DNA from 2 places in the Paenibacillus sp. FSL R7-0198 genome. Region 1 is predicted to be linked to the other one. Evidence: riboswitches for the same ligand, from Rfam matches in the RefSeq annotation. Region 1 holds a riboswitch; the other holds the start of a gene.
The links. A riboswitch is a leader RNA that binds a small molecule or an ion and turns the genes downstream of it on or off. The one in region 1 is predicted to bind glycine.
Positions count from the first base shown of each region.

Region 2: it holds a riboswitch for glycine, as region 1 does, so the genes downstream of both, sdaAB (L-serine ammonia-lyase, iron-sulfur-dependent subunit beta) here and gcvT (glycine cleavage system aminomethyltransferase GcvT) in region 1, are expected to answer to the same signal.

Region 1 covers NZ_JBBOCB010000001.1:2,040,015-2,044,445, forward strand. Annotated here, with positions in the region: gene MKY87_RS08715 (PTS mannitol transporter subunit IICB) at 1-745, opposite strand, end outside; gene gcvH (glycine cleavage system protein GcvH) at 1,166-1,558, opposite strand; glycine riboswitch at 1,904-2,026, shown strand; glycine riboswitch at 2,030-2,130, shown strand; gene gcvT (glycine cleavage system aminomethyltransferase GcvT) at 2,347-3,483, shown strand; gene gcvPA (aminomethyl-transferring glycine dehydrogenase subunit GcvPA) at 3,480-4,431, shown strand, end outside.
Region 2 covers NZ_JBBOCB010000001.1:4,203,719-4,208,149, reverse strand. Annotated here, with positions in the region: gene MKY87_RS18350 (YhgE/Pip domain-containing protein) at 1-722, opposite strand, end outside; gene sdaAA (L-serine ammonia-lyase, iron-sulfur-dependent, subunit alpha) at 987-1,925, opposite strand; gene sdaAB (L-serine ammonia-lyase, iron-sulfur-dependent subunit beta) at 1,915-2,604, opposite strand; glycine riboswitch at 2,717-2,852, opposite strand; glycine riboswitch at 2,857-2,981, opposite strand; gene MKY87_RS18335 (phosphotransferase enzyme family protein) at 3,337-4,353, opposite strand.

The DNA of each region.
Region 1 (4,431 bases):
TGGCCATTCCGCGTCCGAAGAAACAGTAAGCAAGCAAGATACCAAGTCCCGGACCCGGGTTCGATTCAAGCATGTATAATACGGATTGCCCTAACTCTCTCGCTTGATCTGTTGCAATTGGTGTCAGAATCCCGTGGTTGATTGCATTGTTCAGGAACAATACTTTACCTGGTTCAATGATTAGGTTGACCAGCGGCAGCAAACCAAGATTCATTAAGCCTTGTACCCCGGCAGATAATACTTTGCTAATTGCTTCTACAGCAGGCCCGATGCCCAGTAGCGCAAAAATCCCCAAGATCCCGCCAATAATACCGGCTGAAAAGTTGTTAACCAGCATTTCAAATCCGGCTCTAACTTTACCTTCGATCGATTTATCAAACTTTTTGATGATCCATGCTGCCAGTGGTCCGGCAATCATGGCACCTAGGAACATCGGGATATCACTACCCACGATGACCCCGATGGTCATAATGGCACCCACGACACCACCACGCTGACCATGCACCATCGTACCCCCGGTGTAACCAATTAACAGTGGCAGCAAATATTTGATCATCGGATCGACTAGCTGCGCAAGCGTCTCGTTAGGGAACCAGCCTGTTGGAATGAACAGAGCCGTAATTAATCCCCAGGCAATAAACGCTCCCATATTCGGCATGACCATACCACTCAGGAATCGGCCAAAACGCTGAACACCTACCCGTAGCCCACCTTTGGAATTGGACGATTGGTCCAAATTACTCATTGTATTATCCTCCTTGGATCAAGTCATTATGATTTATGAAAGGGGTATCATTTCTCCCCTGCTGTAATCCTAAGCGAGAATGCTCTCCTGTTCAATGAAATGAAAGCGTACTTTCGTCATGAACAATGATGACAACATTAGGTTATGTAATCGTTTTAATTGATGCATAATGGCTGAACCCATTGGTACACAAGGCTTTTCTTGCCTATGACTTTTATCATTTCCAAAATCAATTTCTAACCTATAGCTTGGTCTAATCAGGCGATTCACATCCACAATCTGCTTCAATCCGCATTGGAAACCATTCTCGGAAAGCACAAAAAACCTGTGCAAGCCTCAGGCTCACACAGGTCGAAACAATATGAAGCAGATCTCATTTTGTTTATAAAATGTATGTTAATAAGTACAAGTTCGTTGATACTATTCTTCCGTATGTTTACGATACGCGTCTGCATTCATCAATGTAGACAATGCTGCTGTCAGATCTCCCTCAACACGGATTTCAATCATCCAGCCTTCCTCGTATGGAGAGCTGTTGACAAGTTCAGGGGAGTCCTGCAACGAATCATTCACTGCAATAATTGAACCAGTGACGGGAGAAAACAAGTCCGAAACCGTTTTGACCGATTCGATCGTTCCAATGCTGTCCTCTGCTTTTACATTGGTTTCAAGGTCAGGCAATTCCACAAACACAATGTCACCCAGCTGATGCTGCGCGAACTCGGTAATGCCAATACGTACAGTATCCTCCCCTACGGTTTGCACCCATTCGTGCTCTTCACTGTACAGGAAATCACTTTTCAATTCGCTCATCGATATCCGCCTCGCTTTTCATTAAATGAGTGCATGCGTTCTTTGACCTTAACCTTTTTCCCAGAACATAGCGTATGATATTTTTGATTCAAATGTCAAGATACCTCACAATTTATTTATTGATCACCTCTAAATCCTGTAACCCGATTACACTCTTTCTTCATATACTGGTGAATATTAGAATAGTAAGCGCAGTCTTTTTAAATACACGAACAATAACATTTAAGATAAATTAAATATTCGGTTTTTTAGTTATGATATATGACATCGTTCTTGACATCGGTAGTGGATTCACGTTTTAATGAGAGGAGTAAATGTGTTTATTGGACTATGTTATACCCGCGGATGAATGTAAAGGGAGAGATTACCCGTGACACCCGATTCGGGATGTACATGAGGTAACGCCGAAGGAGTAAACCACCGATAAGCGGGGGTGAATCTCTCAGGCAAAAGGACTTTTACGGGACGCAACTCTGGAGAGCATCTATTCGCCCTGAGCGGGCGTTATGATCACCCAAGGGGAAACCTGCTGCACAAGGCAGCGGGGTAACTCTCAGGTACAAGGGACAGAGCCTTAGAATACAGCGTGCTACTTGGCATGCCGATTCTTTGGCCTGTCCTTTTCCTTTTTCCCAAAAAACGAAAAACAGGATGTAGAACGGCGCTGTCATAGCTGCCTTACCATACTTATCTACGAAAAATCTCTGCTGAAAAATGTAAAAATACCCTGGTTCATTGATCCACGATTGTATATCCGGCCGGTTGACGGCCCATGACGAGGTGATTTGATGTCCGATTTGCTTAGAACACCACTCTTCCCACTGTATCAGCAATACGAAGGCGTACGGTGCATTGATTTTGGAGGCTGGGAGCTTCCAGTGCAATTTAGCGGAATCCAGAAAGAACATGAAGCGGTGCGTGAGCGTGCTGGACTGTTTGATGTATCCCATATGGGCGAATTCACAGTACAGGGTGAGCAGGCTGAAGTTTTTTTGCAACAAATGACGACCAATGATGTGACCACGCTGATTCCCGGTCAAGCCCAGTACACCCTGATGTGTTACCCAGATGGCGGTGTGGTGGATGATCTGCTCGTGTATAAGCTGGAAGATCAGCATTACATGCTCGTTGTTAACGCCTCTAACATCGACAAGGATTGGGCGTGGCTGCAAGAGCACCTGATCCCTGGCGTAAGCATGACCAACGATTCGGAGCAGACGGCGCTGCTCGCCTTGCAAGGTCCACTGGCTGTAGACATTATCGGGAAAGTTACAGATACGGATATATCCTCGATTGAGCCTTTCCGTTTTGTACAGCAGGCAGAGGTATGCGGCGTTAAATTACTGTTGTCCCGTACAGGTTATACCGGTGAGGACGGCTTTGAACTATATGTACCTGCAGATCAGGCCGCTGTGGTCTGGAATGGATTAATGCAAGCCGGAGAAGGTCACGGACTCGTACCAACCGGACTTGGTGCCCGGGATACACTGCGCTTTGAAGCAAGGCTCCCCCTGTATGGACAGGAATTGTCGGCAACCATCTCTCCGCTCGAAGCTGGCGTAGGCATGTTTGTGAAGCTGAATGCCGGACCTTTTATCGGATACGAAGCCTTGTTACAGCAAAAAAATGACGGGCCTGCCCGCAAATTGGTCGGCATCGAAGTGCTGGAGCGTGGTATTCCCCGCCCCCACTATCCGATTTACGCCGAAGGCGTACAGATTGGTGAAGTAACAACAGGCACGCAATCACCTACATTGAAGCGTAATCTGGGGCTTGCTCTCATCGACAGTAAATACGCTGCGCTGGGAACCCCGCTTGAGATTGAGATCCGCGGCAAGAAACTAAAAGCCGAGGTTGTGAAGACCCCTTTTCATAAACGGACACGTACGTCAAAGACACCTACTCAAGGAGCTGATCAAGCATGAGCAAGCACCGTTACATTCCCATGACCGAGCAAGATCAGAGCGCCATGCTCGCAACCATCGGTGTGGATACGCTGGAGGAACTGTTTCAGGACATTCCGCAGGAGATTCGTTATCAGGGCGAGCTGCCCGTATCCTCCAAACTTGATGAATATGCGCTGACACGTCACATGTCCAAACAAGCTGGTGCCAACGCCAATTTCGAAACACACGCCAGCTTCCTCGGCGCAGGCATATACGATCATCATGTTCCTTCCGTTATCAATCATGTCATTTCCCGTTCCGAGTTCTACACCGCCTACACACCTTATCAGCCTGAGATCAGCCAAGGTGAACTACAGGCCATTTTCGAATTTCAATCCTACATCTGTGAATTAACCGGTATGGCTGTAGCCAATGCCAGTATGTATGACGGCGCAACTGCCTTTGCAGAAGCAGGTAATCTGGCCGCAGCGGCAACTCGTCGCAAACAGCTCATCGTATCCCGTACCGTTCATCCGGAAGCCCGTCAGGTATTGCAGGCATATGCGCACGGATTAAGTCTGGAGATTGTCGAGATTGGTTATAAGGATGGAGTAACTGACTGGGATGCTCTGCAAGCCGCCATATCGGACGATACCGCTGCTGTCATGATCCAGAGTCCGAACTTCTTTGGTGCTGTGGAAAATGTGAAGCAGGCTGCCGACCTCGTGCATGCGCACAAGGGCCTGCTCGTTGTAAGTGCCAACCCGCTATCGCTGGGTCTGCTGGAAGCCCCAGGCAAGCTGGGTGCTGACATCGTTGTAGGTGATGCGCAGCCCCTCGGCATCGCCGCTTCACTCGGCGGCCCGACATGCGGATATTTCGCCGTATCCCAGCCTCATATGCGCCGAATTCCTGGCCGAATTGTAGGCCAGACCACCGATCGCAACGGCAAGCGTGGTTTTGTACTCACACTGCAAGCACGTGAAC
Region 2 (4,431 bases), 2.2 Mb from region 1:
CCAAGATTAACGATGTTGCGGGCCCAGAAACGCTCCCATTTCCCTGCCCTTCCACTCAGTTCACCAGACACTTTTTGCAGATTCATGCCAAGCAACATCGCTCCGGTAAACGTAGCCGTTACAATCAACATCGGTACCATGGAGAAAGCAAAATTATCAACAGGATTCAGTCGCTCCACCTCTGCCTCCACGCGTGAAGACAACCCTACCGCAAGCGCATCGGACTGATCAGCAGTCATACCGGACTGATTCAGCACTCCGCGAATGCCATTCTCTTGTACTTCACGGTTCAACGTCGCTGTAACTTGTGCGGCTACGTTCTGCATCACACTTTTCACGGTAGCCACGTTTGATTCGTTCATCACATACTTAACTGCAATCGGCTTCGACAAGTCTTCTGCCTGCTGCATGAAACCTGATGGAATCTCAATAATCATGTACACATCCCGATCCGTTAACATCTGTCGTGCTTCTTGCATCGATTCAGATGGTTTGATCTCGAAATTAAGACCTGCCGCCAAAGACTCGGCTACCGGTTCAGCCGCTACCCCATCTTCATTCACGATGGTGACAGCTAGCTCAGTCATTCTCTCATTAACCTGATCATATCCACTAAGCCAGATGATGTTAAAAAAAACCTGGAACAGCACGGCCGTAATTAAACCTACAATGGTGGCTCCGTTTTTCAAAAACAGTAGACTCGTCTGGAAAATTCCTTTCATTCTATCCATCTCCTTTAATTTTGTTTCGCTCTCATATATATCGTATTGATATATGACAATAGTTAATATATCAATACGATATATATGTCGTCAATGTTTTTTGTTTTTCTTCGTTGGAAAAAGACAAAAAAAAGCCGATACATCTCTTCACCAGGAAGGTATGTATCGGCTTTTCGTATCATGTAAGGAACTCTTCTTCACCTCTAATAATCAAGGCTCATGGTATCACGAGTTAGTGTTAGATTTAATTCATATCAATCCTATTTATGCCTTAGGTTCTACGTCATTTTCAGCAGGAGACTCCTGCTCAGGCTCTGCACGCTTTGCCTTTGGTTTAGCCAACTTCTGCATCATTTTGCGGCCGGTTGGTGTCTGGGCCAACCCGCCCTGGGCTGTCTCCCGATGGCGGCTCGGCATCGCGCTGCCTACTTCCAGCATGACGTCGATGACTTCGTCTGACGGAATGGCGCTACGCACTCCGGCCAGGGCCATGTCAGCCGCAGCCAGCGCCGTAACCGCACCCAGTCCATTACGGACGATGCAAGGAATTTCAACGAGGCCTGCAACCGGATCGCAGATCAGGCCCAGTGTATTTTTTAACGCCAAACCAACGGCATGAACTACCTGTTCCGGTGTACCTCCACGCAGTTCAACCATGGCACCCGCAGCCATGCCGATAGCTGAACCCACTTCCGCCTGGCAGCCACCTTCGGCACCGGAGATAAATGAATTGTTGGCAATAACATAACCAATCGCTCCCGCACAGAACAACCCGTTCACCAAATGTTCGTCCGTCCAGCCAAACCGCTCTTGTGAACTGATAAACACACCCGGGATAATGCCACAGGAACCAGCTGTTGGTGTTGCCACGATCCGACCCATGGAGGCATTCACTTCAGATACACACAGGGCATACGCCATGGCAAGTGCGGAAGCATCTCCTGAACAAGTCTCACCCTTGCGAATGTACTCGGCCATTTTTTTCCCGTCCCCACCGGTTAACCCACTGCGTGATGTTGTATCTTCCGTTAACCCTTTGCGTACCGCTTCCTTCATCACCTGATAATATTCAGACATCTGCTTCACAACATCCGCTTCCGGTGTATTGGTCTCCTGAACCTGCTCCTCGATCATCAGCTGAGCAATGGTTTTGGATTCCGCTGTACAGATCGTATTCAGTTCGTGTAAATGTTTAAATCGCATCCGAATCAACTCCTCTCTTCAAATCAATGACACGAATGTCTAACACATGGTCCAGCTCCCTTAGACGCTTGAGCATATCAGGATTAGGCACACCATCCATTTCCATCGCGGTAAGTGCTTCGCCATCACGGGCTTTCCGGTCCACCTGCATATAGCCGATGTTAACCCCGGATGAACTGATCGTGGACGTTACCGATGCAAGCACCCCTGCCTTGTCTGCATGTCGCAGAACGAGTGTTGGAAACTCACCACTAATCTGAACACGAAAATCATTCATCGCATGCACCGATACACTGCCACCACCAATGGATGCACCGATTAAGGAGCAGGCACGTTCTCCATGCCACAACTCAATTTTGACCGTATTCGGATGAGGAGCAGGCAGGCCACTTGTATAAAACTCAACCTCCATGCCTGCTTCCTCTGCGTATTGCTCTGCATCCGGGATACGTGGATCGTCTGTGACATAGTCCAAAAGACCGCCGATCAGTGCCAGATCTGTTCCGTGCCCCTGATAGGTGTCAGCGAATGAACCGTATAACGTCAGCCGGGCACGTTCTGGCGTACATCCCAGCCACTGACGAGCGATTCTTCCCAGCCTTGCCGCTCCAGCTGTATGTGAACTTGAAGGCCCTGTCATGGACGGACCAATAATTGAGAAAACATCTTTAAATCGCACTTTATAACCCTCCAATTGTATTCGTCATTTACATCCAGAATCTAATCCATATTGTTCCTTATTTACTGAATGATGACATCAAAAAAGGACAGAAGAAGGCCTCAGGCCCTCTCTCTGTCCTCGATACCTGAGAGTTTCACGATCAGCAGTGTCTCACGACAAGGTGCATTGCCTGCGATTACAGACAAGTTCACCGGTCTGACTGATCATATACCCCTTGGGTGGCGCAGTTCGCGCACTCTCCAGAGTTGCGTCCAACGATGGTACATTTACCTGAGAGATTAACCACTGCGCCGGGTGCGCAGCAGCTTGCTCCTTCGGTGCCTGAGCACTAGCCATTTTGCTCGGCTAATCCAGATCTCTCCCGCTCGTTATCATCCGCTATATGGAACCATTCTGAGCTTATGTCAGAACAGTCATGGAAGTCATTAATTTCTTCTTCATTAAGATTAATCGACCGGAAGATCAGTGTCAACAAACTTGACGATTTCTTTGGATGTATTTCCTTCATTTTCGATTGAACCGATGAAAACCAGAATATTTTGTCAGCTTTCATTACATTAATACGTTAAAAAGATCTTTTAAACAGCTCATTTCGTTCTACTTCAATCAATGATGTGCTTACTATTATTTATGATATTGTCCATGAAACCGTTCGGGTATTCAGGCAACCATAATCTTTGATCCACACTGCTCACTAACCCATCCGAGTCTGCACATCTGGATTATAATTCACAATTCGTAGAAGATACTCTTGTTCTGTACATAAGGTCTGCAATACTTGCTGCATAGCTTCGGCATGCGATCTTTCATCCATTCGTGCCTCGACTCATTCGCCATCTGAAAGGCATAATAACCCAGTGTAAAGATCAACATGAACCCTTCCATTAATCGGATATCACGATCCGTCAGTGGCGCGATCTGTTGGGTATAACCGGATAAGAATATGTCACGTTCCTCCCGATTAAACATAAGTGCTGCCCCTCCGGCATCAAAAAGATAATAACCATAACCGTGTAGACAAAAATCAATCATGGATATCCCCTGATCCGTTATCAGCAGATTGTTGCGAGTAATATCCCCATGAATGATCCCCCATGTCCCTGCGTGCTGCGGGTATGTTTCTAACTGTTCATTAATGTTCTCAAACGTCTCACGAAGCAGATCGAAGTCTTCCGTTGTAAAAATCCCAAGTCGGACGCCTTCCTCCAGCTGCCCTAGCATGACCAAGTTCTCATGGATGTTGCCATATGCCGGCCGCACCTTTGTTCGATCTGTCTGATTCTGCTCACGCCCATATTGATGAAGCATCTGCAGTTGTGCCCCCAGATCATAGATCTGCTCTGTTGTCAGGCGTTCTCCCTGCTGGATGTCCCTTCCCTCAATCCACTCCAGTACTGTACAGCAGATTTCTTTACCCGCTTCACTTTTCCATACCGTGACCCAGTCTCCCGATACATTCCGTACCGGATGCTGCACGCGCAATGCCGTCGTTGCATTTAACTCATGAAGCAGGTTCATCTCTGCCTCCAGCGCAGGAAGCGTATGCTGAATGCCTGTCATACTTGCATATGCGGCTTGATGGATACGTAGCAGATACTTCTGCCCGCTTGCTTCATCGACGACATGATACGTCAGATTCTCATTATGACGAATATATGAAACGACAGGTTTCTCAATAGTGTAGTTCTGTATAATCTGAGCTGCCATATGGTCGTAAGACATCTGATCCGTAGTGATTATCAACATCTCCTTCGAAGTCATGTAAACGTTCTCTTCACACTAAATATCGTAGCATAATGTTTATCCCGCATACAGAAAATCCCA